One region of the Gulosibacter sp. genome, then DNA from elsewhere that is predicted to be linked to it. Evidence: predicted binding sites of a transcription regulator. Region 1 holds the regulator's gene; each other region holds the start of a gene.
What was found. Region 1 encodes HspR, which represses chaperone genes until heat shock. Its sites were predicted from a motif close to AAGTTGAGTCNNNNNGACTCAACTT; they were not measured.
Positions count from the first base shown of each region.

Region 2: the regulator HspR is predicted to act here: its motif matches at 1,052-1,076, upstream of ACTHXA_RS05425 (ATP-dependent Clp protease ATP-binding subunit).
Region 3: the regulator HspR is predicted to act here: its motif matches at 1,242-1,266, upstream of ACTHXA_RS14755 (ATP-dependent Clp protease ATP-binding subunit).

Region 1 is NZ_JBQDBE010000011.1:58,353-60,617, forward strand. It holds gene ACTHXA_RS08875 (D-alanyl-D-alanine carboxypeptidase family protein) at 1-811, opposite strand, end outside; gene ACTHXA_RS08880 (heat shock protein transcriptional repressor HspR) at 924-1,397, opposite strand; gene ACTHXA_RS08885 (DnaJ C-terminal domain-containing protein) at 1,442-2,265, opposite strand, start outside.
Region 2 is NZ_JBQDBE010000006.1:83,436-85,700, reverse strand. It holds gene ACTHXA_RS05430 (lipase maturation factor family protein) at 1-967, opposite strand, end outside; gene ACTHXA_RS05425 (ATP-dependent Clp protease ATP-binding subunit) at 1,096-2,265, shown strand, end outside.
Region 3 is NZ_JBQDBE010000033.1:14,042-16,306, forward strand. It holds gene ACTHXA_RS14745 (FadR/GntR family transcriptional regulator) at 1-327, shown strand, start outside; gene ACTHXA_RS14750 (SRPBCC family protein) at 415-1,038, opposite strand; gene ACTHXA_RS14755 (ATP-dependent Clp protease ATP-binding subunit) at 1,341-2,265, shown strand, end outside.

The DNA.
Region 1 (2,265 bases):
GCCAGGGCTCATACGAGTATCCGGTGATCGCGGTCTCGCCCTCTTCGTACCGCAGGATGAACCCGTACTGCCAGGAGTTCTCGGCGAGCCACTGGCCAGCTTCGGTCTCGCCAAAGCACTCCTGCAGGATGCAGTAGGGATCGCTTCCCGGGGCAGAGATATCGGCCGCGAGCCCGGTCTGGTGCTCACTGTATCCGGGGCGCGCGCTCGTTTCGTCGGCGGTTTCTTGACCTCGCTCGGAAACGTAGCCGTCATAGAGCTGGGTCTGCAGGTCGTAATCGCGATAGCCGCTGGTCATGTCGAGGACGTGGCCGGCTTCCGCAGCCGCCGCGAACAACTCCTGGATACCGAGTGCCGCATCCTCGCGGAGCGCGTGGCCGTTGATCGAATCAATACCGATATCGCTCATATACACGAGCGGCTCGGGGGCGTAATCGGCGGGGTCGAGCGGAGTGCGCTTGTTCAGCAGCACGGTCACGCTTGACGCGGTCGAGATGTCGAGGTCGGTCGTTGACTCCGCTGCGGTGGTCTCCGGGGTGTTCGTCGCGTCGCCAGTCGGCGCGGTGGATGCGCCGTCACCGGTGGGTGCGCCCGGTGCCGTCGAAGTCGTGGGCTGGTCCGGAGCAGTCGTCGGCGAGACAACCGCAGTCGTCGGCGAGACAACACTAAGTGGCTCGTTCGGGGCACCCCAACCGGCAGCGATTCCGATACCGATTACCGTCAGCGCAACGAGCGCAACACTGCCAACGACGCGCGCGATCTGCGGTGCCTTAGAAGAGGATGCCGCAGCTTCGTCGGGCTCAGCAGTCACGTCGTATCTCCTCGGATTCAGGCAGGTATCTCCGCGCTCGGGCGGTCCGGCTCAATCGAGCCTCGCATAGCTTCCCACATCCGTGGAAATCTGCGGCCCTGACTCCCCAGCCCTAGCGGAAGTCGTCCGCGTCCTCCTCGGACTCGTCTTCGTAGCGAGCCACATTGCGCGGTTCCCACAGCACGATTTCGTTGCGAGCACGGATGCGGCTGCCGCGAGTGACAGCAATGATTTCGCCGTGTCCGGCAGCAAACACCCGCTGACGGTTAATGCGTTCCTCGGCGAGTTCGTGCTCGAGCTGCTGCATCCGTTTGCGCAGAATGCGGTTCTCTTCCCGCAGTTCGATAATGCGCAGGATGCCCTCCAGGCTCACCCCAGCTTCCGAGAGCTGGGAGATTTCCCGCAGCTTTGCAATATCGGCGAGCGAATAGCGCCGCACCCGGCCCGAAGTGCGCTCGGGTACCACAAGCCCCATCCGGTCATATTGCCGCAAGGTCTGCGGGTGCATCTGCGCGAGGTCGGCAGCGATGGCAATCGAGAATACCGGTGCGTCCTCATCGAGATTCGGCGTGGGTGGGATTGTCATCGCTACCTCCTATCGAGCAAATGGATGTTGGACTCTACCGAACGCTACACGCGTGCCTCACGCAAGAGGTCATCGCGGGGGTTGTCGGCAGGGGATGCGCTAATAAAGTCATCGAGCGCTTTTTCCTGTTCCTGCGTGAGTCGGTTCGGGACGACCACGGCGAGTTCCACCACCATGTCGCCGGTGGCAGATTTCGTCTTCACGCCACGGCCCTTGACGCGCAGTTTCTTCCCCGACTGGGAAAACTCGGGCACGCGGACCTTGACGGTCTTATCGTCGATGGTCGGCACTTCGATTGTGGCGCCCTTGACGGCTTCCGCAAAGGTGATTGGCGCGGTAACAACGATGTTGTTGCCGTCCCGCTTAAACACGGGGTGTGGCCGCACGCTCACTTCGAGGATGAGGTCACCCGCAGGTCCGCCCTGGTACCCCGGGGAGCCTTTACCGCGCAGCCGAATCTTTTGGCCATCCTTCACCCCGGCGGGGATGCGCACGGTAATGACGCGGCCGTCGCCGGCCTGCAGGTCGATCGTGTCACCCTTGATGGCGGTCATGAAGTTCAGGGTTGTGGATGCGCGTTGGTCCGCACCTTTCGGCGAGGCTTGGAAGCCTGCCGGTCCGCCGGCCCCGGCGCCGAACATCCCGCCAAAGAGGTCTTCGAAGTTGCCCGCACCGGAGGTTGAGTAGCTGCGGCCGCCCTGCTGGAAGCCGCCCTGACTGAAGCCGCCCTGGCCGAACATCCCGCCGAAGAGGTCTTCGAAATTGCCTGCACCGCCAGGACCGCCCGGCCCGGCGGAGAAGCGTGCGCCCGCGCCCATCGCACGAATTTGGTCGTACTCCTTGCGCTTATCGGCGTCGGAGAGCACGT
Region 2 (2,265 bases), on a different contig from region 1:
GGAACACCGCCGCGGTGATCACGTGCCACCACAGCGGTGAAATCGGCACGACTGTCGCATCCGCCGCTGCCATCGCGAAAACTTCCCAGCCCCATCCCGGCCACGGACCGCCAACCAGCCAGCGCAAGAACGAGTCGCTCACCCCAGAGAATGCAAGGATGATGGTCAGCCAGTTCAGCCAGGCGTAGTTGCCGGTGATGACCAGGATGAGTTGGCTCAGGATGATGGCGCCGGCGGCAAAGGATGCGATGGGTTGCGGGAAGAAGAGGAGCCACGGCATCCCGAGTTGGATGATGTGACTGCCGAGGGTTTCGGATTTATGCCACCATTCGGGCTTTTGGTGTGCCCAGCGGCTCACGGGGTTCGGCATGGGCTGCGTTTGATGATGGAAGTGCATCGCGGTGAGATTGCGCCAGGCCGAATCGCCACGCATCTTGATCATGCCCGCACCAAATTCGAGTCGGAACATGAGCCACCGCAAATACAACAGGATGAGCAACGGCGGGGCCACGGCATTCGTCCCGAGAAACCCCACAATGAATCCGGCCTCGAGCAGCATTGTCTCCCAGCCAAAACCGTAGAACCGTTGGCCGACATTGACGATCGACAAATAGAACAGCCACATCACCAGAAATACTGGAATCGTCAACCAGCCCGGTCCGAGCTGAGGCAGGCCCGCGACCACTGCGAGCGCGAGGGCCATGCCAATGACGCACAGAATGCGCAATAAGCGGTCACTATAGGGCGTCAGCCGCCAGCGAAATAGGGTGAGGATGTCTTTCCCGCTCGTGCGTTCGATGAAACGCTTTGCGGGCAGTAACCCTCGCTCCCCGAGGAGCGCCGGGAACTGTCGAAACGTGGAAAGGAAGGCGAGGAAGTAAATCGCCGCGACGCCGCGGAGAATCACTTCGCGCGCGATGGTGTAGTCGTGCGCGTCGAGGAACGAAAACCACGACATCCAATCCATCCGGATCACCCCTTGATTCGACCGCTCTCAATAATCTTCGCCAGTTTTGACAGTTTCGGGAATAGTTTGAGACACTTCCAACGTTACTTGAGTCATACACACTCAACTTTCCTGTTGGAGGTCAACTAATGCCCGCTTTCTTTGGTCCTGCCGGTTCCCAAGACGGTTCATTCGATGAGTTCCTGGCCCGCTACCTGCGAGGTCAGCAATCCAGCCGCTCCGGCCGCTCGATCGATATGACGCGTTTGCTGAGCAAGCGCACCCACGAGATCGTCAATAGTGCCGTGAGCTATGCAGTCGAACACGGTCACACCGATGTCGACGCGCTCCACCTCTTGCGTGCCTCGCTCGTCACCGAGCCAATCGCGAGCCACCTCAAGCACCTCGGAGCCGATCCCGAGGCGATCACGCACGCCATCGACGAGCGTCTTCCCGAGGCAACCGACAAGCGCGCCGAGGGTGCTCACTCGCTGACGGGTTCCGCCCAGCGCGTGCTGCTTGATAGCTATCAGGTGGCGCGGGCCTTCGGGTCGACCTACGTTGACCCCGAGCACCTGTTCTTTGCCTTTGTGTTGAACCAGGACTCGACGGTCGGGCAGCTGCTCGCGAAGTCGGGCATCACCCAGGAGTCATTGCAGGCTGGTGCACAGTCAGCCGAGGGCCAGCAGTTCGACGCTGCCGCAGGTCCCGAAGGTGGCGAGGCAGCGAAGGGCTCGATACTCGAGCAGTTCGGGCTCGACCTCACGGCTGAGGCTCGCGCGGGCAAGCTCGATCCGGTGATCGGTCGCGCTCGCGAAATCGAGCAGACCATAGAGATCCTCGCGCGTCGCACCAAGAACAACCCGGTGCTGATTGGCGAGGCGGGTGTCGGTAAGACGGCGATCGCGGAGGGCCTCGCACAGGCCGTTGCTGCCGATGATGTGCCCGCGCAGCTCAAGGGCAAGCGGGTAATTTCGCTCGACCTTGCCGGAATGATCTCCGGTACCCGCTATCGCGGTGACTTCGAAGAGCGCCTCACCGGCGCCATGGATGAGATTGCCGCCGACGGTGGCAACACGATCGTGTTCATCGACGAGCTACACACTGTGGTCGGTGCCGGTGGCTCGGGTGAGTCGGGCTCGATGGATGCTGGAAACATCCTGAAGCCGCGCCTTGCTCGCGGCGACCTACACATGGTCGGCGCGACCACGCTCAACGAGTTCCGCAAGATTGAGAAGGATGCGGCCCTCGCACGCCGCTTCCAGCCGGTCACCGTTGGCGAGCCGAACGTGGAAGACGCCGTGAGCATCCTCACCGGA
Region 3 (2,265 bases), on a different contig from region 1:
GAGGATTTCCTCCGCGTGATCGACAGCACGACCGAGCGTCGCCTTGCCGACTCGCTCCTGCACATCCATATCGCCGAAATGTCGAAGAGCTGCCGCCTTGCGGCCGCGGAACGTGAGATCCAGGACCAGCTCACCCGATTCATCCGCGTCACTTCGTACCCGGGGGTAGATCTTTCACATGACGATATGGGGCATCGGGCGCTCGTGCAGGCCATTGTTTCGGGGGATGCGGATGCAGCCAGGCGCGCGCTCGTGCAGCACGTCGAGATTACCTACTACTGGGGCACCCAGCAGTCGCACATCGTGGGCGGCGGGAACGCACACTGACAAGCGAAACCGGTGACGAGTGTGCAAAGGGAGTTTTGCAGACCCGCCACCGGTTAGGTGCTGGTCGGGTATTCGCTTGCTTCCCGGCTACGCCAGGTGTCCGTGCGTGTGGAGCACGCGGCGCATCTCGTTTTCTTGCGGCGGCATGTGGCTCTGCTCGAATTCGAGCTCGGCCAGCAGCTCTCGACGAGTACGGCGCGGTGCGCCGGTGTCGAGAATTTGCTGCTCGTAGGACGGAACCAGTTCGTCACGACGGAATCGCAGCGCGTGTCCGATGACCTCGGTGCCGTAGAGGTAGTTCCGCAGGAACTCCATCTGGGCGTGCCAAGTCGCGGCCGCAATCGCTGCGTCCTCGCGCTTGAGACCCGTTACCTCGAGCCGGATCTCAGTGCCACCTTCGGGGCGCTTGCTGAGACTGATGCGGACGAGGTTTTCAGGCAGGTCATTGAACTTCCAACTGAGCGTCAGTGAACTCGGCACCCGGCGGTCATGCAGACGCGCGGTGATGCTGTAGTCGGTGTCGTTCGGGTAAGTGACGGTGAATGACTCACCGGTCATAATCGAACGCGATGGACGGCCAAGCCATGCCGAGAGAGCATCCTCTTGACTAATTGCCCGCCAGATCGTCTTTCGATCAAAATCCGAGTCGACACTGAGCGTGACGGTGTAGTTGTCGGAAATCCGGGAAATGTATCCGTGAATTTCACCCATTGTTGTCGCCTCCTTTTGCTTCTTATCGGTGCTCTCAACGGGAACGTGAGAGCGCGGGCACTTTGCCCGTTAGGTTAATTATAGGTGAACAAAAGGTTAACGGCTTGATTTCCTCGTGCCTTCGGTGTTGTGGCGTGAGAAAAGAAGCTTCGCGTTCGCTGTGAGCATTCGTCAGATTCACCAGTCACCAGGGATTCTTCGTAAACTTGAGTCAATCAGGCTCAAGGTTTATTAGAGCAACACGCTCAACCCGAGTCGAAATCTATCCGCAGATGTCGAAAGGAGACACCAGCGTGGCAAATATGCAGGGGGCACCAACCCCGGAAGAGGAATCCAAGTCGGCCCTCGAGCGCTTCGGCGTGAACCTCACCGACATCGCACGCACCGGCAAACTCGACCCGGTGATCGGCCGCGATGTCGAAATCCGTCGGGTGAGCCAGGTGCTCACGCGGCGCACCAAAAACAATCCGGTGCTCATCGGTGAACCCGGCGTCGGTAAGACCGCCGTGGTCGAAGGGCTCGCGCGACGCATCGTCGAAGGTGATGTGCCCGAATCCCTCAAGGATAAGGACCTCATTTCCCTCGATATCTCCGCGATCCTCGCCGGTGCCAAGTACCGCGGTGACTTCGAAGAGCGCATGAAAGCGGTCCTGGAAGAGATCCGCGACTCTGAGGGCAAGGTCATCACCTTCATCGACGAACTCCACACGCTCATGGGCGCCGGTGGCGGCGAATCGAGCGTCTCCGCATCCAATATGCTCAAGCCCATGCTCGCGCGTGGTGAACTGCGACTCATTGGCGCCACTACGCTCGACGAGTATCGCGAGTTCATCGAGGCCGATTCGGCACTCGAGCGCCGATTCCAGCAGGTGTACGTCGATGAGCCATCCGTGGAGGACACGATCGCAATTCTCCGCGGGCTGAAGGAACGATACGAAGCCCACCACAAGGTCGCAATTAGCGATACCGCGCTCGTGGCCGCCGCATCCCTCTCCAACCGCTATATCGCGGCGCGAAAGCTGCCCGATAAAGCCATCGACCTCGTGGATGAAGCGGCCTCGCATCTGCGGATGGAGATCGACTCTTCGCCAACCGAACTCGACAATCTGAAGCGCCAGCTGGATCGGATGAAGCTCGAAGAGCTTGCCCTGAAGAAGGAGCATGACGAGGCTGCTCGCGAGCGGCTCGCACAACTTCAAGAAGATATGGCGTCGCTGCAGGTCGAAC